Regions from separate parts of the Clostridioides sp. LIBA-6622 genome, predicted to be linked through region 1. Evidence: a T-box and tRNA genes for the amino acid it is inferred to sense, from the RefSeq annotation. Region 1 holds a T-box; the other regions hold tRNA genes.
The links. A T-box is a leader RNA that pairs with one kind of tRNA and senses whether it is charged. The one in region 1 lies ahead of alaS (alanine--tRNA ligase), so its partner is inferred to be a tRNA-Ala.
Positions count from the first base shown of each region.

Region 1 (5,494 bases):
ACATTAGAAAAAGCTCTCGATTTACAAGAAGATGGTCAAATCTGGCAAATAGATGGACAAATAAATATTAAAAAGCCAGTTGTTATACATAAAAAAATAATTATAAATGGTATTAATAATGCTGAGTTAATGAAATCTGTAGAATTTACTGACACTATACCAGGATATGAAAATATAGTGACATTAGATAGAATAGATAATGTAGAAATAAATAATCTAAAAGTAACAGGTTTAGATTCTGATAGGTTAAATAAATCAGGAATGCATATTTATTTGTCACAAAATATTAAATTAAATAATGTAACTTTGAATAATAATAAGGGAGCAGGTCTAATAGTAAATGGGTCATCAGTTACAGCTTCAAATCTTGAAACAAGTGGAAATGGATGGTATGGAGTAAATATAGAATATGTAAAAGCAGATGGTGTTGTAAGTGAAACTAATGCAAACTTAACTTTAACAGATAATTGTAATATAAGTGAATATACTCCAATACAAACAGATAATTATGATAAAGATAAAGTAATTGTTAATGGATTTGGAGATTGCACAATATTACAAGGTTCAAAAACTGTTACTTGGGGTAAAGCTTCTATAACTATGAGTGAACTTAATAATATAACAAAAGAAAATAAGATAGATGAAAATCAAGATGGTAGTATACCTAAATTTGAAAATATAGAAGATAGAGCATCAGTAGATATTGCACTAAAAAAAGGTAAAAATAATTATCAGAATGTAAGAGTACAAATAAAAGAGGTAGATGGTTCAGATAGCTTAGAGGGAATACAATTAATTGCCCAAGATAGCAATAAAAATTGGTTTAACATAGTAAAAACAGGATGGGGACCAATGGCAGGATTCTCATTGCAAGATGCAACAACATCAGTTTATCTAGTTGGAAATACAGAAGGTACTTATAAAGTAAAAATACAACTAGTTGATGTCAATAATTCAAATAAAGTAATAACAGAAACAACTGCATCAGTAAAGGTAGTCAATAATTAGTAAATAAAAGATTAACCTTAAATCTTCTAAAATTACTTAATAATATTATTTTTTTTAGAAAATAGAGTAAGCTATATTTTAAATAAATACAATGCTTGCTCTATATGGTATAATAATAAGTAATGCAAAAGATGAGGTGAAATTTGTTTATGAATAAAAAAGTAATGATAGGTATGAGTGGAGGAGTGGATAGCTCTGTAGCTGCATATCTTTTAAAACAACAAGGGTATGATGTCATTGGTGTTACTATGAAATTGTGGCAAGATGATGACGATGTTGAAAATGAAGGTGGTTGTTGCTCTTTATCAGCAGTTGAAGATGCTAGAAGAGTAGCAAATAAAATAGGTATACCATTTTATGTTCTAAATTTTAGAGAAGTATTTAAAGAAAAAGTAATAGATTATTTTATAGATGAATATTTAGAAGGAAAAACTCCTAATCCTTGTATAGCTTGTAATAAACATATAAAATTTGATGATTTTTATAAAAAAGCTAGACAAATAGGTTGTGATTATGTAGCTACAGGTCACTATGCAAAGATAGAAAAGGATGAAAGTACAGGAAGATATTTGCTAAAAAAATCTGTTACAGATAAAAAAGACCAAACTTATGCACTTTATAATCTTACACAGGAACAACTAGAACATACTTTATTGCCAATAGGTGATTATGAAAAAGATAGGGTAAGAGAAATTGCTAAAGAAATGGGCATGGCAGTTCATAATAAGCCTGATAGTCAAGAAATTTGCTTTGTAAAAGATAATGACTATGCAAATTATGTAAAAAAACATTCTAAAAAACGTATTGAAGAAGGTTTTTTTGTAGATACTAAAGGAAATATACTTGGAAAACACAAGGGTATACTATATTATACAATAGGTCAAAGAAAAGGACTTGGAATTACTTTTGGAAAGCCAATGTTTGTAATAGATATAAATCCAATAAATAATACTATAGTTCTTGGAGACAATGAAGAATTGTTCAAAAAAGAACTTATTGCAAAAAATGTTAACTTTATATCAATAGATAAATTAGAAGAACCATTAAGAGTTCAAGCAAAAATAAGATATTCAGCAAAACCATCACCAGCAACTATTCATAAAGTAGGAGAAGATACTATTAAAATAGTTTTTGATGAATCTCAAAGGGCTATTACTAAAGGTCAATCTGTGGTAATGTATGATGGAGATATTGTAGTAGGTGGCGGAATAATCGAGAAAAGTTTATAAAAACGTCTAAAAAATTAAAAAAATAAATAAAAAAGTATATTAAAGTGGAATAAAGTTTATAAAATAAAATTATTATATATGAAAATATAGTATTGATTAATTTTGTAAAATTTAGTAATATAATTAGTATATTAATTAAAAAGCAAATACAGTGATAAGGAATAGTAAAATATTTGATGTCTTACAGAGAGAGGGAAAATGCTGGAAGCCCTTAGAATATAATATTTGAAGCAGCCTTTTAGTAGCAATCTTGAAAAATTTATCTTATGTAAAGAAGATAAAAGTAGAGATTGACGGTAGTTACGTTATAGCTAAGGTTTTCCGAAGATATCATAGTTTTTATGATAATTAGGGTGGTACCGCGATTGTCCTCGCCCCTATAAATTTATTTATAGGGACGAGGTTTTTTATTTAAACGAAAAAATAAAATTTATTAGGAGGAACATAATATGGAAAAGATGGGATTAAACGAAATAAGAAGTAAGTTTTTAGAGTTTTTTGAGTCAAAAGGTCATTATGTAGCAAATAGTTATTCTTTAGTACCAAACAATGATAAGAGTTTATTACTTATAAATTCAGGTATGGCACCTTTGAAAAACTATTTTTCAGGTGTAGAAGTACCTCCAAATGTAAGAATGTGTACATCTCAAAAATGTATAAGAACTGGAGACATAGAAAATGTAGGTATAACTGCAAGACATGCTACATTCTTTGAAATGATGGGTAACTTCTCATTTGGAGATTACTTTAAAAGAGAGTCAATCAAATGGGGATGGGAATTTGTTACAGAATGGTTAAATATACCAGAGGATAAGATATGGGTAACTGTATATGAGGAAGATGATGATTCTTATGATATATGGGCAAAAGAAATGAATTTTCCAGAAGAAAGAATGGTTAAGCTTGGTAAAGATGATAACTTCTGGGAAATAGGTACAGGTCCTTGTGGTCCTTGTTCAGAAATTTATTTTGATAGAGGAGAAGAGTATGGATGTGATAATCCAGATTGTAAACCAGGGTGTGATTGCGACCGTTATTTGGAATTCTGGAACCATGTATTTACTCAATTTGATAGAGATGAAGAAGGAAACTATAGCTTATTAGAAAGTAAAAATATAGATACAGGTATGGGTCTTGAAAGAATGGGATGTATCATGCAAGGTGTTGATACTATCTTTGAAGTAGATACAATTAAGTCTATATTAGAAGCTGTTGAGAAATTAACAGGAGTAAAATATGGAGAGAATCCAAAAAATGATATATCACTAAGAATAATAACTGACCATATAAGAGCTGTAACATTTTTAGTTAGTGATGGAGTACTTCCATCAAATGAAGGAAGAGGATATGTCCTTAGAAGACTTCTTAGACGTGCTGCTCGTCATGGTAAATTATTAGGTGTAAAAGAATTATTTTTACAAAAACTAATAGATGAAGTTATAAAAGTAAATGATAAAGCATATCCAGTTTTAGTTGAAAAAGAAAGCTATATTAAAAAAGTAGTTGGAATAGAAGAAGAAAAATTCAATGAAACTATAGACCAAGGAACAGAAATATTAAACTCTTATATAGAAGTATTAAAAAATGAAGGAAAAACTGTTTTAAGTGGTCAAGAAGCTTTTAAATTATATGATACTTATGGCTTCCCTATAGACTTGACTAAAGAAATTTTAGAAGAAGAACATTTATCTGTAGATGAAGAAGCTTTTAATGAAGAAATGGAAAAACAAAAAGAAAGAGCTAGAAATGCTAGAGGAAATATGGATGGAGAAAGCTGGAAGGAAGACCCTCTATCAAAATTAGAATCTACAGTTGACAGTATATTTAATGGATATAGTGAAATATATGGTGAAGGAACTATTGAAGCTATAGTTAAAGATGATGAATTAGTTCAAAGTGCAGAAGAAGGAGATAAGGTATCTATAGTACTAGACAATACTACTTTCTATCCTGAGGGTGGAGGACAAGTTGGAGATTGTGGATTAATAACTAATGAAAACCTAGTTGTAGAAGTACTAAATACTAAAAAAGGAGCTAATAATAGTATAAAACATATAGGTATAATAAAATCAGGAAAAATCAGCAATGGAGATAAAGTGAAGACACTAGTAGATGGAGAAATTAGAATGGCAGCTGCAAGAAATCACAGTGCTACACATTTACTTCATAAGGCATTAAAAGAAGTATTGGGAGACCATGTTAATCAGGCTGGTTCTCTAGTTACACCAGAAAGGCTTAGATTTGATATTACTCACTTTGAAGCTATATCAAATGAAGAATTAAAAGTAATAGAAGAAAAAGTAAATAATGTTATTTTATCATCTTTAGACATAAAATGTGATATTATGAATATAAAAGAAGCTAAGGAAAAAGGAGCTACAGCACTATTTGGTGAAAAATATGGTGATGAGGTAAGAGTAGTCTCTATGGGAGAGTATTCTACAGAACTTTGTGGAGGAACTCACTTGACAAATACTTCTCAAGTAGGAATGTTCAAAATATTATCTGAAGGTGGGGTAGCAGCAGGTATAAGAAGGATAGAAGCAATAACAGGAAAAGCTGTTTATGAATATCTAAATGAAAGAGACGGAATTATTTCTGAAGTTTGTGTAACATTAAAATCTAAGGAAGATAATTTAATTCAAAGAATAAGCTCTTTATTAGAAGAAAATAAAAATTTATCTAAAGAATTGCATGATATGAAAGCTAAGATGAGTTTACAATCAGCTGATTCTATTTTTGATTCTAAGGTTGAAGTAAATGGAGTTAATTTAATAACTAATAAATTTGAAGGTATGGATATGGATACACTAAGAGAAACAGCAGATAATCTAAGAGATAAGCTTGGTTCTGGTGTAGTGGTACTAGCAAATGTAGTAGATGATAAAGTTAACTTTGTGGTTACTGCAACTAAAGATGTATTAGACAAAGGAATACATTCAGGTAATATTGTTAGAGAAGTTGCAAAAATAGCTGGAGGAAAAGGAGGAGGAAGACCTAATATGGCACAAGCAGGAGCTAGTGATGTATCTAAGGTTGACCAAGCTTTAAGCTATGCAAGTGAGGTTGTTAAGACACAAGTTAAATAACATTCACTTAAGGAGGTTTTTAATTTGGAAAAAGATTTAGACTACACTATGAAATTTGAAGGAATACCAGAAGATAGAATGAGTGTAGGAGACACTATTGATTTTGTATATAAAGCACTAGTTGAAAAAGGATATAACCCTATAAATCAAATTATAGGGTATCTCCTT
Region 1 is NZ_CP196998.1:1,310,705-1,316,198, forward strand. It holds gene ACTG47_RS06325 (cell wall-binding repeat-containing protein) at 1-1,008, shown strand, start outside; gene mnmA (tRNA 2-thiouridine(34) synthase MnmA) at 1,158-2,237, shown strand; T-box leader at 2,380-2,619, shown strand; gene alaS (alanine--tRNA ligase) at 2,687-5,326, shown strand; gene ACTG47_RS06340 (IreB family regulatory phosphoprotein) at 5,351-5,494, shown strand, end outside.

Region 2 (5,494 bases), 1.2 Mb from region 1:
GGTAGAGCAGCTGACTTGTAATCAGCAGGTTGTAGGTTCGATTCCTATCACCAGCTCCATGTAAAACTAATACGGAGGATTTCCCGAGCGGCCAAAGGGGGCAGACTGTAAATCTGTTGTCATCGACTTCGGTGGTTCGAATCCACCATCCTCCACCAATTAAATATGCGGGTGTAGCTCAATGGTAGAGTTCTGGCCTTCCAAGCCAGCTGTGAGGGTTCGATCCCCTTCACCCGCTCCAAAAAAAGCGTGGGTGCATAGCTCAGCTGGATAGAGCAACGCCCTTCTAAGGCGTGTGTCCGGGGTTCGAATCCCTGTGCGCTCACCACATATATATTGGGGATTAGCCAAGTCGGTAAGGCACATGACTTTGACTCATGTATGCGTAGGTTCGAGTCCTGCATCCCCAGCCAAATAAAATATGGTCTATTAGCTCAGTCGGTAGAGCACCTGACTTTTAATCAGGGTGTCCCGCGTTCGAGTCGCGGATAGATCACCAATGGAGAGGTGTCCGAGTGGTTTAAGGAGCTGGTCTTGAAAACCAGTGACTTCGAAAGGGGCCGTGGGTTCGAATCCCACCCTCTCCGCCAAGTAAAATAAATAGGACTTAATTTGGAGAAGTACTCAAGTGGCTCAAGAGGATCCCCTGCTAAGGGATTAGGCTGGGTAACCGGTGCGAGGGTTCGAATCCCTCCTTCTCCGCCATTTAAAAACGAGGTGTAGCGCAGTTTGGTAGCGCACATGGTTTGGGACCATGGGGCCGGGGGTTCGAGTCCCTTCACCTCGACCAACTTGGACCTTTAGCTCAGTTGGTTAGAGCGCCCGGCTCATAACCGGTAGGTCTGGGGTTCGAGTCCCTGAAGGTCCACTATTCTTCATAGGGGTGTAGCTCAGTTGGTAGAGCGTCGGTCTCCAAAACCGTGCGCCGGGGGTTCGAGTCCCTCCACCCCTGCCAAATAAAAAGGACTTGAAAAAAAATGAATTTTAGAGTAGTATAAGATAGTAAATAAAATTTCGAGGTGTAGCGCAGTTTGGTAGCGCACATGGTTTGGGACCATGGGGCCGGGGGTTCGAGTCCCTTCACCTCGACCAAGAAAAGGGCCTATAGCTCAGGTGGTTAGAGCGCACGCCTGATAAGCGTGAGGTCGCTGGTTCGAGTCCAGCTAGGCCCACCATTTGCCCAGATAGCTCAGTCGGTAGAGCAGGGGACTGAAAATCCCCGTGTCGGTGGTTCGATTCCGCCTCTGGGCACCAGAAATAGGGCGGTATAGCTTAGTTGGCTAGAGCGTTCGGTTCATACCCGAAAGGTCATAGGTTCGACTCCTATTACCGCTACCATCTAACTATATCATTAAAGAACTTTGAAAATTAAACAGTAGGTTAATTTATAAAACAAGAAACAAACCATAAAGCCAGATATTTTGATAACAATAGTATCTGAGCCTGATAAACTTTTGTTTGAGAGTTTGATCCTGGCTCAGGATGAACGCTGGCGGCGTGCCTAACACATGCAAGTTGAGCGATTTACTTCGGTAAAGAGCGGCGGACGGGTGAGTAACGCGTGGGTAACCTACCCTGTACACACGGATAACATACCGAAAGGTATGCTAATACGGGATAACATATTTGAGAGGCATCTCTTAAATATCAAAGGTGAGCCAGTACAGGATGGACCCGCGTCTGATTAGCTAGTTGGTAAGGTAACGGCTTACCAAGGCGACGATCAGTAGCCGACCTGAGAGGGTGATCGGCCACATTGGAACTGAGACACGGTCCAAACTCCTACGGGAGGCAGCAGTGGGGAATATTGCACAATGGGCGAAAGCCTGATGCAGCAACGCCGCGTGAGTGATGAAGGCCTTCGGGTCGTAAAACTCTGTCCTCAAGGAAGATAATGACGGTACTTGAGGAGGAAGCCCCGGCTAACTACGTGCCAGCAGCCGCGGTAATACGTAGGGGGCTAGCGTTATCCGGATTTACTGGGCGTAAAGGGTGCGTAGGCGGTCTTTCAAGTCAGGAGTGAAAGGCTACGGCTCAACCGTAGTAAGCTCTTGAAACTGGGAGACTTGAGTGCAGGAGAGGAGAGTGGAATTCCTAGTGTAGCGGTGAAATGCGTAGATATTAGGAGGAACACCAGTTGCGAAGGCGGCTCTCTGGACTGTAACTGACGCTGAGGCACGAAAGCGTGGGGAGCAAACAGGATTAGATACCCTGGTAGTCCACGCTGTAAACGATGAGTACTAGGTGTCGGGGGTTACCCCCCTCGGTGCCGCAGCTAACGCATTAAGTACTCCGCCTGGGAAGTACGCTCGCAAGAGTGAAACTCAAAGGAATTGACGGGGACCCGCACAAGTAGCGGAGCATGTGGTTTAATTCGAAGCAACGCGAAGAACCTTACCTAAGCTTGACATCCCAATGACATCTCCTTAATCGGAGAGTTCCCTTCGGGGACATTGGTGACAGGTGGTGCATGGTTGTCGTCAGCTCGTGTCGTGAGATGTTGGGTTAAGTCCCGCAACGAGCGCAACCCTTGTCTTTAGTTGCCATCATTAAGTTGGGCACTCTAGAGAGACTGCCAGGGATAACCTGGAGGAAGGTGGGGATGACGTCAAATCATCATGCCCCTTATGCTTAGGGCTACACACGTGCTACAATGGGTAGTACAGAGGGTTGCCAAGCCGTAAGGTGGAGCTAATCCCTTAAAGCTACTCTCAGTTCGGATTGTAGGCTGAAACTCGCCTACATGAAGCTGGAGTTACTAGTAATCGCAGATCAGAATGCTGCGGTGAATGCGTTCCCGGGTCTTGTACACACCGCCCGTCACACCACGGGAGTTGGAGACGCCCGAAGCCGATTATCTAACCTTTTGGAAGAAGTCGTCGAAGGTGGAATCAATAACTGGGGTGAAGTCGTAACAAGGTAGCCGTATCGGAAGGTGCGGCTGGATCACCTCCTTTCTAAGGAGAATTGCCTACTGTTTAATTTTGAAAGTTCTTTATGAACTTCATATTTGGGGGTGTAGCTCAGTTGGGAGAGCACTTGCCTTGCAAGCAAGGGGTCAGGAGTTCGACTCTCCTCATCTCCACCATTTAAGAGCATATTACTTAAATCTTTGATTTATCTAGTAGACTCTTACATTGCACTTTAAGCTTATTTTTATTCAAGCTTTGTGCGTTAGCACCTTAAGCAACAGAATAAACTGAACGAATGTGAAGTTTGTTTGTTGGCGATGTGCGTTAGCACCTTAAAAACTGCATATATATTTAGTGATATGACATCTAATTTGTAATATATAAAGCTGATAACTTTTTAAAATTATCAAGTTGATAGACTTTAATCTATCAAACCTTTTTAACTGGTCAAGTTATTAAGGGTGCAGGGCGGATGCCTTGGCACTAGGAGCCGATGAAGGACGCGATAAGCTGCGATAAGCTTCGGGGAGTTGCACGTAAACTTTGATCCGAAGATTTCCGAATGAGGAAACTCACTTAGAGTAATGTCTAAGTATCATTAAGTGAATTCATAGCTTAATGAGGGGAACTCAGGGAACTGAAACATCTAAGTACCTGAAGGAAGAGAAAGAAATTCGATTCCGTAAGTAGCGGCGAGCGAACGCGGAAGAGCCCAAACCAATAAAGTTTTCTTTATTGGGGTTGCGGACATATCATAACGAAGAGGTATCGTAATTGAAGAGGTTTGGAAAGACCCACCACAGAAGGTAATAGTCCTGTATGTTAAACGAGAAGACTTTAGATATGATCCAGAGTACCACGGGACACGTGAAACCCTGTGGGAAGCAGGAGGGACCACCCTCCAAGGCTAAATACTACCTAGTGACCGATAGCGTATAGTACCGTGAGGGAAAGGTGAAAAGAACCCCGGGAGGGGAGTGAAATAGAACCTGAAACCCTGCACTTACAAGCTGTGGAAGCACATTTCTTGTGTGACCGCGTACTTTTTGTAGAACGGGCCAACGAGTTACGTTAAGTAGCAAGGTTAAGCACTTAAGGTGTGGAGCCGTAGCGAAAGCGAGTTTTAACTGAGCGTTCAGTTACTTGACGTAGACCCGAAACCGGGCGACCTACCCATGAGCAGGATGAAGCGAAAGTAAAATTTCGTGGAGGTCCGAACCCACGAGCGTTGAAAAGCTCGGGGATGACTTGTGGGTAGCGGTGAAATTCCAATCGAGCCCGGAGATAGCTGGTTCTCCCCGAAATAGCTTTAGGGCTAGCCTCAAGGTGAGAGATACGGAGGTAGAGCACTGAATGTCCTAGGGGGTATTGCACCTACCGAAGACTATCAAACTCCGAATGCCGTCATCTTATACTTGGGAGTCAGACTGTGGGTGATAAGATTCATAGTCGAAAGGGTAACAGCCCAGATCGTCAGCTAAGGTCCCTAAATGTAAGTTAAGTGGTAAAGGATGTGGGATTGCACAGACAACCAGGATGTTGGCTTAGAAGCAGCCACTCATTCAAAGAGTGCGTAATAGCTCACTGGTCGAGTGATCCTGCGCCGAAGATTTCCGGGGCTAAAACTTACTACCGAAGCTACGGCATCATTATGATGGGTAGGGGAGCTTCCCATACGGGTTGAAGCATGACCGTAAGGACATGTGGACAGTATGGGAGTGAGAATGTTGGCATGAGTAGCGAGATGTGGGTGAGAATCCCACAGGCCGTAAACCCAAGGTTTCCAGGGGAAGGTTCGTCCGCCCTGGGTTAGTCGGGACCTAAGCTGAGGCCGAAAGGCGTAGGTGATGGACAACAGGTTGATATTCCTGTACTACCGATAACCGTTTGAGAGATGGGATGACACAGTAGGATAAGCTAAGCACACTGTTGGTTATGTGTGCCCAAGCATTGAGGCAGTCAGAGTAGGTAAATCCGCTTTGATAATGCTGGGATGTGATGGGGAGCGAAATTTAGTAGCGAAGTAGCTGATTTCACACTGTCAAGAAAAGTCTCTATCGAGGTTAAAGGTACCCGTACCGCAAACCGACACAGGTGGGTGAGGAGAGTATCCTAAGGCCCGCGAGAGAACTGTTGTTAAGGAACTCGGCAAAATGACCCCGTAACTTAGGGATAAGGGGTGCCACCATCTGGTGGCCGCAGAGAATAGGCCCAAGCGACTGTTTACCAAAAACATAGGTTTCTGCTAAGTCGCAAGACGATGTATAGGAGCTGACGCCTGCCCGGTGCTGGAAGGTTAAGGGGATCTGTTAGAGTAATCGAAGCAGTGAACTTAAGCCCCAGTAAACGGCGGCCGTAACTATAACGGTCCTAAGGTAGCGAAATTCCTTGTCGGGTAAGTTCCGACCCGCACGAAAGGCGTAACGATTTGGGCACTGTCTCAACAACAGACTCGGTGAAATTGTAATTCCGGTGAAGATGCCGGATACCTGCGACAGGACGGAAAGACCCCATGGAGCTTTACTGTAGCTTGACATTGGGTCTTGGTACTACATGTACAGGATAGGTGGGAGGCTTTGAAA
Region 2 is NZ_CP196998.1:134,746-140,239, forward strand. It holds tRNA gene ACTG47_RS00905 (tRNA-Thr) at 1-59, shown strand, start outside; tRNA gene ACTG47_RS00910 (tRNA-Tyr) at 74-158, shown strand; tRNA gene ACTG47_RS00915 (tRNA-Gly) at 168-241, shown strand; tRNA gene ACTG47_RS00920 (tRNA-Arg) at 252-328, shown strand; tRNA gene ACTG47_RS00925 (tRNA-Gln) at 338-413, shown strand; tRNA gene ACTG47_RS00930 (tRNA-Lys) at 424-499, shown strand; tRNA gene ACTG47_RS00935 (tRNA-Ser) at 502-590, shown strand; tRNA gene ACTG47_RS00940 (tRNA-Ser) at 615-705, shown strand; tRNA gene ACTG47_RS00945 (tRNA-Pro) at 714-790, shown strand; tRNA gene ACTG47_RS00950 (tRNA-Ile) at 795-868, shown strand; tRNA gene ACTG47_RS00955 (tRNA-Trp) at 880-955, shown strand; tRNA gene ACTG47_RS00960 (tRNA-Pro) at 1,016-1,092, shown strand; tRNA gene ACTG47_RS00965 (tRNA-Ile) at 1,099-1,175, shown strand; tRNA gene ACTG47_RS00970 (tRNA-Phe) at 1,179-1,254, shown strand; tRNA gene ACTG47_RS00975 (tRNA-Met) at 1,262-1,338, shown strand; rRNA gene ACTG47_RS00980 (16S ribosomal RNA) at 1,455-2,957, shown strand; tRNA gene ACTG47_RS00985 (tRNA-Ala) at 3,013-3,088, shown strand; rRNA gene ACTG47_RS00990 (23S ribosomal RNA) at 3,358-5,494, shown strand, end outside.
Region 2: it has a tRNA-Ala gene. The T-box ahead of alaS (alanine--tRNA ligase) is inferred to sense a tRNA for this amino acid. The anticodon was not compared.

Region 3 (5,494 bases), 1.2 Mb from region 1:
GAGGTAAGTCCCGCAGGATTTTAAGTCCTGTGCGTCTGCCAGTTCCGCCACTTCGGCTTTTTTGGCTCCAAGGGTGGGGCTCGAACCCACAGCCTACCGGTTAACAGCCGGTTGCTCCACCGTTGAGCTACCTTGGAACATTAACGTGGCTACGTCCTACTCTCCCAGGCAGTTTCCCACCAAGTACCATCAGCGCTAGAGAGCTTAACTTCTGTGTTCGGAATGGGAACAGGTGTATCCTCTCTGCTATTGTAACCACATAATCTTTATGCTTAATATTTCTATCAAGTTTTTAGAACCTAGTAATACTAGTTTCTTTAGAGTTAACACTCTAAAAACTACACATATATCTTACTGAATGAACATCAAATAATTTGGTCAAGTCCTCGACCTATTAGTATCGATAAGCTAAATACATTGCTGCACTTACACCTTCGACCTATCAACCAGATAGTCTTTCTGGGGTCTTACCCTTGCGGTGGGAAATCTTATCTTGAAGTCGGCTTCGCGCTTAGATGCTTTCAGCGCTTATCCATTCCGTACATAGCTACCCAGCCATGCCCTTGGCAGAACAACTGGTACACCAGAGGTACGTCCATCCCGGTCCTCTCGTACTAAGGACAGGTCTTCTCAAATTTCCTACGCCTGCGACGGATAGGGACCGAACTGTCTCACGACGTTCTGAACCCAGCTCGCGTACCACTTTAATGGGCGAACAGCCCAACCCTTGGGACCTACTACAGCCCCAGGATGTGATGAGCCGACATCGAGGTGCCAAACCTCCCCGTCGATGTGGACTCTTGGGGGAGATAAGCCTGTTATCCCCAGGGTAGCTTTTATCCGTTGAGCGATGGCCCTTCCACGCAGAACCACCGGATCACTAAGTCCGATTTTCATCCTTGCTCGACCTGTATGTCTTGCAATCAAGCTCTCTTTTGCCTTTACACTCTACGTACGATTTCCGACCGTACTGAGAGAACCTTTGAGCGCCTCCGTTACCTTTTGGGAGGCGACCGCCCCAGTCAAACTGCCCACCTGACAGTGTCCCAAGACCAGATTCATGGCCTATGGTTAGAGTCCCAGTACTACAAGGGTGGTATCCCAAGGATGGCTCCGCCAAAACTGGCGTCCTGGTTTCAAAGCCTCCCACCTATCCTGTACATGTAGTACCAAGACCCAATGTCAAGCTACAGTAAAGCTCCATGGGGTCTTTCCGTCCTGTCGCAGGTATCCGGCATCTTCACCGGAATTACAATTTCACCGAGTCTGTTGTTGAGACAGTGCCCAAATCGTTACGCCTTTCGTGCGGGTCGGAACTTACCCGACAAGGAATTTCGCTACCTTAGGACCGTTATAGTTACGGCCGCCGTTTACTGGGGCTTAAGTTCACTGCTTCGATTGCTCTAACAGATCCCCTTAACCTTCCAGCACCGGGCAGGCGTCAGCTCCTATACATCGTCTTGCGACTTAGCAGAAACCTATGTTTTTGGTAAACAGTCGCTTGGGCCTATTCTCTGCGGCCACCGGATGGTGGCACCCCTTATCCCTAAGTTACGGGGTCATTTTGCCGAGTTCCTTAACAACAGTTCTCTCGCGGGCCTTAGGATACTCTCCTCACCCACCTGTGTCGGTTTGCGGTACGGGTACCTTTAACCTCGATAGAGACTTTTCTTGACAGTGTGAAATCAGCTACTTCGCTACTAAATTTCGCTCCCCATCACATCCCAGCATTATCAAAGCGGATTTACCTACTCTGACTGCCTCAATGCTTGGGCACACATAACCAACAGTGTGCTTAGCTTATCCTACTGTGTCATCCCATCTCTCAAACGGTTATCGGTAGTACAGGAATATCAACCTGTTGTCCATCACCTACGCCTTTCGGCCTCAGCTTAGGTCCCGACTAACCCAGGGCGGACGAACCTTCCCCTGGAAACCTTGGGTTTACGGCCTGTGGGATTCTCACCCACATCTCGCTACTCATGCCAACATTCTCACTCCCATACTGTCCACATGTCCTTACGGTCATGCTTCAACCCGTATGGGAAGCTCCCCTACCCATCATAATGATGCCGTAGCTTCGGTAGTAAGTTTTAGCCCCGGAAATCTTCGGCGCAGGATCACTCGACCAGTGAGCTATTACGCACTCTTTGAATGAGTGGCTGCTTCTAAGCCAACATCCTGGTTGTCTGTGCAATCCCACATCCTTTACCACTTAACTTACATTTAGGGACCTTAGCTGACGATCTGGGCTGTTGCCCTTTCGACTATGAATCTTATCACCCACAGTCTGACTCCCAAGTATAAGATGACGGCATTCGGAGTTTGATAGTCTTCGGTAGGTGCAATACCCCCTAGGACATTCAGTGCTCTACCTCCGTATCTCTCACCTTGAGGCTAGCCCTAAAGCTATTTCGGGGAGAACCAGCTATCTCCGGGCTCGATTGGAATTTCACCGCTACCCACAAGTCATCCCCGAGCTTTTCAACGCTCGTGGGTTCGGACCTCCACGAAATTTTACTTTCGCTTCATCCTGCTCATGGGTAGGTCGCCCGGTTTCGGGTCTACGTCAAGTAACTGAACGCTCAGTTAAAACTCGCTTTCGCTACGGCTCCACACCTTAAGTGCTTAACCTTGCTACTTAACGTAACTCGTTGGCCCGTTCTACAAAAAGTACGCGGTCACACAAGAAATGTGCTTCCACAGCTTGTAAGTGCAGGGTTTCAGGTTCTATTTCACTCCCCTCCCGGGGTTCTTTTCACCTTTCCCTCACGGTACTATACGCTATCGGTCACTAGGTAGTATTTAGCCTTGGAGGGTGGTCCCTCCTGCTTCCCACAGGGTTTCACGTGTCCCGTGGTACTCTGGATCATATCTAAAGTCTTCTCGTTTAACATACAGGACTATTACCTTCTGTGGTGGGTCTTTCCAAACCTCTTCAATTACGATACCTCTTCGTTATGATATGTCCGCAACCCCAATAAAGAAAACTTTATTGGTTTGGGCTCTTCCGCGTTCGCTCGCCGCTACTTACGGAATCGAATTTCTTTCTCTTCCTTCAGGTACTTAGATGTTTCAGTTCCCTGAGTTCCCCTCATTAAGCTATGAATTCACTTAATGATACTTAGACATTACTCTAAGTGAGTTTCCTCATTCGGAAATCTTCGGATCAAAGTTTACGTGCAACTCCCCGAAGCTTATCGCAGCTTATCGCGTCCTTCATCGGCTCCTAGTGCCAAGGCATCCGCCCTGCACCCTTAATAACTTGACCAGTTAAAAAGGTTTGATAGATTAAAGTCTATCAACTTGATAATTTTAAAAAGTTATCAGCTTTATATATTACAAATTAGATGTCATATCACTAAATATATATGCAGTTTTTAAGGTGCTAACGCACAAAGCTTGGATAAAAATAAGCTTAAAGTGCAATGTAAGAGTCTACTAGATAAATCAAAGATTTAAGTAATATGCTCTTAAATGGTGGAGATGAGGAGAGTCGAACTCCTGACCCCTTGCTTGCAAGGCAAGTGCTCTCCCAACTGAGCTACACCCCCAAATATGAAGTTCATAAAGAACTTTCAAAATTAAACAGTAGGCAATTCTCCTTAGAAAGGAGGTGATCCAGCCGCACCTTCCGATACGGCTACCTTGTTACGACTTCACCCCAGTTATTGATTCCACCTTCGACGACTTCTTCCAAAAGGTTAGATAATCGGCTTCGGGCGTCTCCAACTCCCGTGGTGTGACGGGCGGTGTGTACAAGACCCGGGAACGCATTCACCGCAGCATTCTGATCTGCGATTACTAGTAACTCCAGCTTCATGTAGGCGAGTTTCAGCCTACAATCCGAACTGAGAGTAGCTTTAAGGGATTAGCTCCACCTTACGGCTTGGCAACCCTCTGTACTACCCATTGTAGCACGTGTGTAGCCCTAAGCATAAGGGGCATGATGATTTGACGTCATCCCCACCTTCCTCCAGGTTATCCCTGGCAGTCTCTCTAGAGTGCCCAACTTAATGATGGCAACTAAAGACAAGGGTTGCGCTCGTTGCGGGACTTAACCCAACATCTCACGACACGAGCTGACGACAACCATGCACCACCTGTCACCAATGTCCCCGAAGGGAACTCTCCGATTAAGGAGATGTCATTGGGATGTCAAGCTTAGGTAAGGTTCTTCGCGTTGCTTCGAATTAAACCACATGCTCCGCTACTTGTGCGGGTCCCCGTCAATTCCTTTGAGTTTCACTCTTGCGAGCGTACTTCCCAGGCGGAGTACTTAATGCGTTAGCTGCGGCACCGAGGGGGGTAACCCCCGACACCTAGTACTCATCGTTTACAGCGTGGACTACCAGGGTATCTAATCCTGTTTGCTCCCCACGCTTTCGTGCCTCAGCGTCAGTTACAGTCCAGAGAGCCGCCTTCGCAACTGGTGTTCCTCCTAATATCTACGCATTTCACCGCTACACTAGGAATTCCACTCTCCTCTCCTGCACTCAAGTCTCCCAGTTTCAAGAGCTTACTACGGTTGAGCCGTAGCCTTTCACTCCTGACTTGAAAGACCGCCTACGCACCCTTTACGCCCAGTAAATCCGGATAACGCTAGCCCCCTACGTATTACCGCGGCTGCTGGCACGTAGTTAGCCGGGGCTTCCTCCTCAAGTACCGTCATTATCTTCCTTGAGGACAGAGTTTTACGACCCGAAGGCCTTCATCACTCACGCGGCGTTGCTGCATCAGGCTTTCGCCCATTGTGCAATATTCCCCACTGCTGCCTCCCGTAGGAGTTTGGACCGTGTCTCAGTTCCAATGTGGCCGATCACCCTCTCAGGTCGGCTACTGATCGTCGCCTTGGTAAGCCGTTACCTTACCAACTAGCTAATCAGACGCGGGTCCATCCTGTACTGGCTCACCTTTGATATTTAAGAGATGCCTCTCAAATATGTTATCCCGTATTAGCATACCTTTCGGTATGTTATCCGTGTGTACAGGGTAGGTTACCCACGCGTTACTCACCCGTCCGCCGCTCTTTACCGAAGTAAATCGCTCAACTTGCATGTGTTAGGCACGCCGCCAGCGTTCATCCTGAGCCAGGATCAAACTCTCAAATAAAAGTTTATCAGGCTCAGATACTATTGTTATCAAAATATCTGGCTTTATGGTTTGTTTCTTGTTTTATAAATTAACCTACTGTTTAATTTTCAAAGTTCTTTAAATTATTGTGGTGGGCCATCAGGGACTCGAACCCCAGACCTACCGGTTATGAGCCGGGCGCTCTAACCAACTGAGCTAATGGCCCACAATAATTTGTGGTGCCGAAGACCGGAATCGAACCGGTACGAGAGGTAAGTCCCGCAGGATTTTAAGTCCTGTGCGTCTGCCAGTTCCGCCACTTCGGCACATCACCTGGCTATGTCCTACTCTCCCAGGCAGTTTCCCACCAAGTACCATCAGCGCTAGAGAGCTTAACTTCTGTGTTCGGAATGGGAACAGG
Region 3 is NZ_CP196998.1:151,552-157,045, reverse strand. It holds tRNA gene ACTG47_RS01065 (tRNA-Leu) at 1-57, opposite strand, end outside; tRNA gene ACTG47_RS01060 (tRNA-Asn) at 63-137, opposite strand; rRNA gene rrf (5S ribosomal RNA) at 144-260, opposite strand; rRNA gene ACTG47_RS01050 (23S ribosomal RNA) at 375-3,271, opposite strand; tRNA gene ACTG47_RS01045 (tRNA-Ala) at 3,479-3,554, opposite strand; rRNA gene ACTG47_RS01040 (16S ribosomal RNA) at 3,610-5,112, opposite strand; tRNA gene ACTG47_RS01035 (tRNA-Ile) at 5,223-5,299, opposite strand; tRNA gene ACTG47_RS01030 (tRNA-Leu) at 5,311-5,399, opposite strand; rRNA gene rrf (5S ribosomal RNA) at 5,405-5,494, opposite strand, start outside.
Region 3: it has a tRNA-Ala gene. The T-box ahead of alaS (alanine--tRNA ligase) is inferred to sense a tRNA for this amino acid. The anticodon was not compared.

Region 4 (5,494 bases), 1.2 Mb from region 1:
ATGGTACTTAGTTGACGCTGAAGGTAAAACATTAGGTCGTTTAGCAACAGAAATTGCGACAGTATTGAGAGGTAAACATAAACCAACATTTACTCCTCACGTTGATGGTGGAGATTTTGTTGTTGTAGTAAATGCAGGAAAGATAGTTTTAAGTGGTAAAAAATTAGATCAAAAATATTACAGATACCATACTGGTTATGTAGGTGGATTAAAAGAAATATCTTATAGAGATATGATGGATAAGAAACCAGAAGAAGTTATAGCACATGCTGTAAGTGGTATGTTACCTAAGAACAAATTAAGAAGTAGAATGATGACTAGATTAAGAGTATTTGCAGGTGCTGAGCACACTCATGCAGCTCAAAATCCAGAAGTTTTAAACTTTAAGTAAGATTAATAGGTGAAAGGAGGAGTTTATAATGGCTAACGTTCAATATTATGGAACTGGAAGAAGAAAAAGTTCTGTTGCTAGAGTAAGACTAGTTGCAGGTGAAGGAAATATATTAGTAAATGGAAGAGCATTAGAAAATTATTTTAACTATGAAACATTAATAAGAGATGTTAAACAACCATTAGTTTTAACTGGAAATGAAAATAAATATGATGTTATAGTAAAAGTTGAAGGTGGAGGATTCACTGGACAAGCTGGAGCTATAAGACATGGTATATCTAGAGCTTTATTAAAAGCTGATTTAGACTTAAGACCTGCTTTAAAGAAAGAAGGTTTCTTAACTAGAGATGCAAGAATGAAGGAAAGAAAGAAATACGGATTAAAAGCAGCAAGAAGAGCTCCACAATTCTCAAAAAGATAATTACTTATTTTTTTGGAAAAGTACAATACTTTATATATATCCATTTAGAAAGTATTGTTATGTTAAAAATGTTGGGTTTGAATTAAGACTGATATACAATAAAATAATAAGATATTTTATTAGGATGTTTTTCTGTAGGAAAAGCATCCTTTTTTATTTAAACAATAGAAAAACTATGCATTAAAATTACTTAATACAATAGTATTGTTAATAAAAGCAGTTTATATATCAAGAATTAAAAGTTTTATATACTATAATAACATAGTCTATGAATATACATTAGTATAATTCGTAGACTATGTTATTATAGCTTATATATTATTAAAATGTTCATTATTTAATAATATATAAGAGTATTAAATTAAAGGGGTTAGTATCTATATATAATATTGTAAATCATATATATAGATACTAATAAATAGAAATTGATAATTAGAAAAGTAAAATCAAAATGTTTGTACTAATATTTGGAATATTATAGTGTTTTTATAAGTATACATATACAGGGTGATGTTGTGAGAAAGTATATAAAACATATAATTTTCAGTTTTGTTATGGTGTGTCTAGTAATAGTGTCAATATTTGAAGTGAAAAATATATCTGAAGATGTTATTAAGTATATGCCAGTAACAAATAAAACAATAATTTTAGATGCTGGTCATGGGGGGATTGATCCAGGTGCGTTAAATAAGGATAAGAGCACATCTGAAAAGGATATTAATCTAGCTATAACACTTAAGCTTAGAGAGCTTATAGAATCAAGCGGAGGCCTTGTAATATTGACTAGAGAAGATGATAGTAGTCTTTACAAAGAGGGAAATAACAAAACAACAAGACAAAAGTATAATGAGAATTTGAAAAATAGGAAAGAAATGATATCCAATTCTAATGCTAATATGTTTGTTTCCATACATCTCAATGCATTTGAACAATCAAAATACTATGGAGCTCAAACTTTTTATCCTAAAGACAAGCAAGATAGTAAAGAATTATCAAAGTGTATTCAAGAAGAACTTAAAAGAGTAGTAGATAAGACCAATAATAGAGAGGTTAAACCTAGAGACGATATATATCTTTTAAAAGAAAACAACATTCCATCAGTATTAATAGAGTGTGGTTTTTTATCAAATGAAAAAGAATGTAAACTTTTGACTGATGAAACATACCAAGAGAAGATAGCATGGGCAATATACATAGGAATACAAAAATATCTAAGTTAAAGTTAGCATATAATATAGGTCTGAATATGTAAATAGCTTGTATTAAAGCAGTTAAAATGCATTAATATAGGCTATTTTTGTTTTGACAAAAAAATATTTAAAATAAAAGTTAAAAAAGCGTTGACTTGGAATCATATAGATGGTATTATATATGAGTGCCCAAAAGGAGCACAAAAATACGACAAAAGAACTTTGAAAATTAAACAGTAGGTTAATTTATAAACAAGAAACAAACCATAAAGCCAGATATTTTGATAACAATAGTATCTGAGCCTGATAAACTTTTATTTGAGAGTTTGATCCTGGCTCAGGATGAACGCTGGCGGCGTGCCTAACACATGCAAGTTGAGCGATTTACTTCGGTAAAGAGCGGCGGACGGGTGAGTAACGCGTGGGTAACCTACCCTGTACACACGGATAACATACCGAAAGGTATGCTAATACGGGATAACATATTTGAGAGGCATCTCTTAAATATCAAAGGTGAGCCAGTACAGGATGGACCCGCGTCTGATTAGCTAGTTGGTAAGGTAACGGCTTACCAAGGCGACGATCAGTAGCCGACCTGAGAGGGTGATCGGCCACATTGGAACTGAGACACGGTCCAAACTCCTACGGGAGGCAGCAGTGGGGAATATTGCACAATGGGCGAAAGCCTGATGCAGCAACGCCGCGTGAGTGATGAAGGCCTTCGGGTCGTAAAACTCTGTCCTCAAGGAAGATAATGACGGTACTTGAGGAGGAAGCCCCGGCTAACTACGTGCCAGCAGCCGCGGTAATACGTAGGGGGCTAGCGTTATCCGGATTTACTGGGCGTAAAGGGTGCGTAGGCGGTCTTTCAAGTCAGGAGTGAAAGGCTACGGCTCAACCGTAGTAAGCTCTTGAAACTGGGAGACTTGAGTGCAGGAGAGGAGAGTGGAATTCCTAGTGTAGCGGTGAAATGCGTAGATATTAGGAGGAACACCAGTTGCGAAGGCGGCTCTCTGGACTGTAACTGACGCTGAGGCACGAAAGCGTGGGGAGCAAACAGGATTAGATACCCTGGTAGTCCACGCTGTAAACGATGAGTACTAGGTGTCGGGGGTTACCCCCCTCGGTGCCGCAGCTAACGCATTAAGTACTCCGCCTGGGAAGTACGCTCGCAAGAGTGAAACTCAAAGGAATTGACGGGGACCCGCACAAGTAGCGGAGCATGTGGTTTAATTCGAAGCAACGCGAAGAACCTTACCTAAGCTTGACATCCCAATGACATCTCCTTAATCGGAGAGTTCCCTTCGGGGACATTGGTGACAGGTGGTGCATGGTTGTCGTCAGCTCGTGTCGTGAGATGTTGGGTTAAGTCCCGCAACGAGCGCAACCCTTGTCTTTAGTTGCCATCATTAAGTTGGGCACTCTAGAGAGACTGCCAGGGATAACCTGGAGGAAGGTGGGGATGACGTCAAATCATCATGCCCCTTATGCTTAGGGCTACACACGTGCTACAATGGGTAGTACAGAGGGTTGCCAAGCCGTAAGGTGGAGCTAATCCCTTAAAGCTACTCTCAGTTCGGATTGTAGGCTGAAACTCGCCTACATGAAGCTGGAGTTACTAGTAATCGCAGATCAGAATGCTGCGGTGAATGCGTTCCCGGGTCTTGTACACACCGCCCGTCACACCACGGGAGTTGGAGACGCCCGAAGCCGATTATCTAACCTTTTGGAAGAAGTCGTCGAAGGTGGAATCAATAACTGGGGTGAAGTCGTAACAAGGTAGCCGTATCGGAAGGTGCGGCTGGATCACCTCCTTTCTAAGGAGAATTGCCTACTGTTTAATTTTGAAAGTTCTTTATGAACTTCATATTTGGGGGTGTAGCTCAGTTGGGAGAGCACTTGCCTTGCAAGCAAGGGGTCAGGAGTTCGACTCTCCTCATCTCCACCATTTAAGAGCATATTACTTAAATCTTTGATTTATCTAGTAGACTCTTACATTGCACTTTAAGCTTATTTTTATTCAAGCTTTGTGCGTTAGCACCTTAAGCAACAGAATAAACTGAACGAATGTGAAGTTTGTTTGTTGGCGATGTGCGTTAGCACCTTAAAAACTGCATATATATTTAGTGATATGACATCTAATTTGTAATATATAAAGCTGATAACTTTTTAAAATTATCAAGTTGATAGACTTTAATCTATCAAACCTTTTTAACTGGTCAAGTTATTAAGGGTGCAGGGCGGATGCCTTGGCACTAGGAGCCGATGAAGGACGCGATAAGCTGCGATAAGCTTCGGGGAGTTGCACGTAAACTTTGATCCGAAGATTTCCGAATGAGGAAACTCACTTAGAGTAATGTCTAAGTATCATTAAGTGAATTCATAGCTTAATGAGGGGAACTCAGGGAACTGAAACATCTAAGTACCTGAAGGAAGAGAAAGAAATTCGATTCCGTAAGTAGCGGCGAGCGAACGCGGAAGAGCCCAAACCAATAAAGTTTTCTTTATTGGGGTTGCGGACATATCATAACGAAGAGGTATCGTAATTGAAGAGGTTTGGAAAGACCCACCACAGAAGGTAATAGTCCTGTATGTTAAACGAGAAGACTTTAGATATGATCCAGAGTACCACGGGACACGTGAAACCCTGTGGGAAGCAGGAGGGACCACCCTCCAAGGCTAAATACTACCTAGTGACCGATAGCGTATAGTACCGTGAGGGAAAGGTGAAAAGAACCCCGGGAGGGGAGTGAAATAGAACCTGAAACCCTGCACTTACAAGCTGTGGAAGCACATTTCTTGTGTGACCGCGTACTTTTTGTAGAACGGGCCAACGAGTTACGTTAAGTAGCAAGGTTAAGCACTTAAGGTGTGGAGCCGTAGCGAAAGCGAGTTTTAACTGAGCGTTCAGTTACTTGACGTAGACCCGAAACCGGGCGACCTACCCATGAGCAGGATGAAGCGAAAGTAAAATTTCGTGGAGGTCCGAACCCACGAGCGTTGAAAAGCTCGGGGATGACTTGTGGGTAGCGGTGAAATTCCAATCGAGCCCGGAGATAGCTGGTTCTCCCCGAAATAGCTTTAGGGCTAGCCTCAAGGTGAGAGATACGGAGGTAGAGCACTGAATGTCCTAGGGGGTATTGCACCTACCGAAGACTATCAAACTCCGAATGCCGTCATCTTATACTTGGGAGTCAGACTGTGGGTGATAAGATTCATAGTCGAAAGGGCAACAGCCCAGATCGTCAGCTAAGGTCCCTAAATGTAAGTTAAGTGGTAAAGGATGTGGGATTGCACAGACAACCAGGATGTTGGCTTAGAAGCAGCCACTCATTCAAAGAGTGCGTAATAGCTCACTGGTCGAGTGATCCTGCGCCGAAGATTTCCGGGGCTAAAACTTACTACCGAAGCTACGGCATCATTATGATGGGTAGGGGAGCTTCCCATACGGGTTGAAGCATGACCGTAAGGACATGTGGACAGTATGGGAGT
Region 4 is NZ_CP196998.1:127,027-132,520, forward strand. It holds gene rplM (50S ribosomal protein L13) at 1-391, shown strand, start outside; gene rpsI (30S ribosomal protein S9) at 420-812, shown strand; gene cwlD (N-acetylmuramoyl-L-alanine amidase CwlD) at 1,328-2,032, shown strand; rRNA gene ACTG47_RS00865 (16S ribosomal RNA) at 2,317-3,819, shown strand; tRNA gene ACTG47_RS00870 (tRNA-Ala) at 3,875-3,950, shown strand; rRNA gene ACTG47_RS00875 (23S ribosomal RNA) at 4,220-5,494, shown strand, end outside.
Region 4: it has a tRNA-Ala gene. The T-box ahead of alaS (alanine--tRNA ligase) is inferred to sense a tRNA for this amino acid. The anticodon was not compared.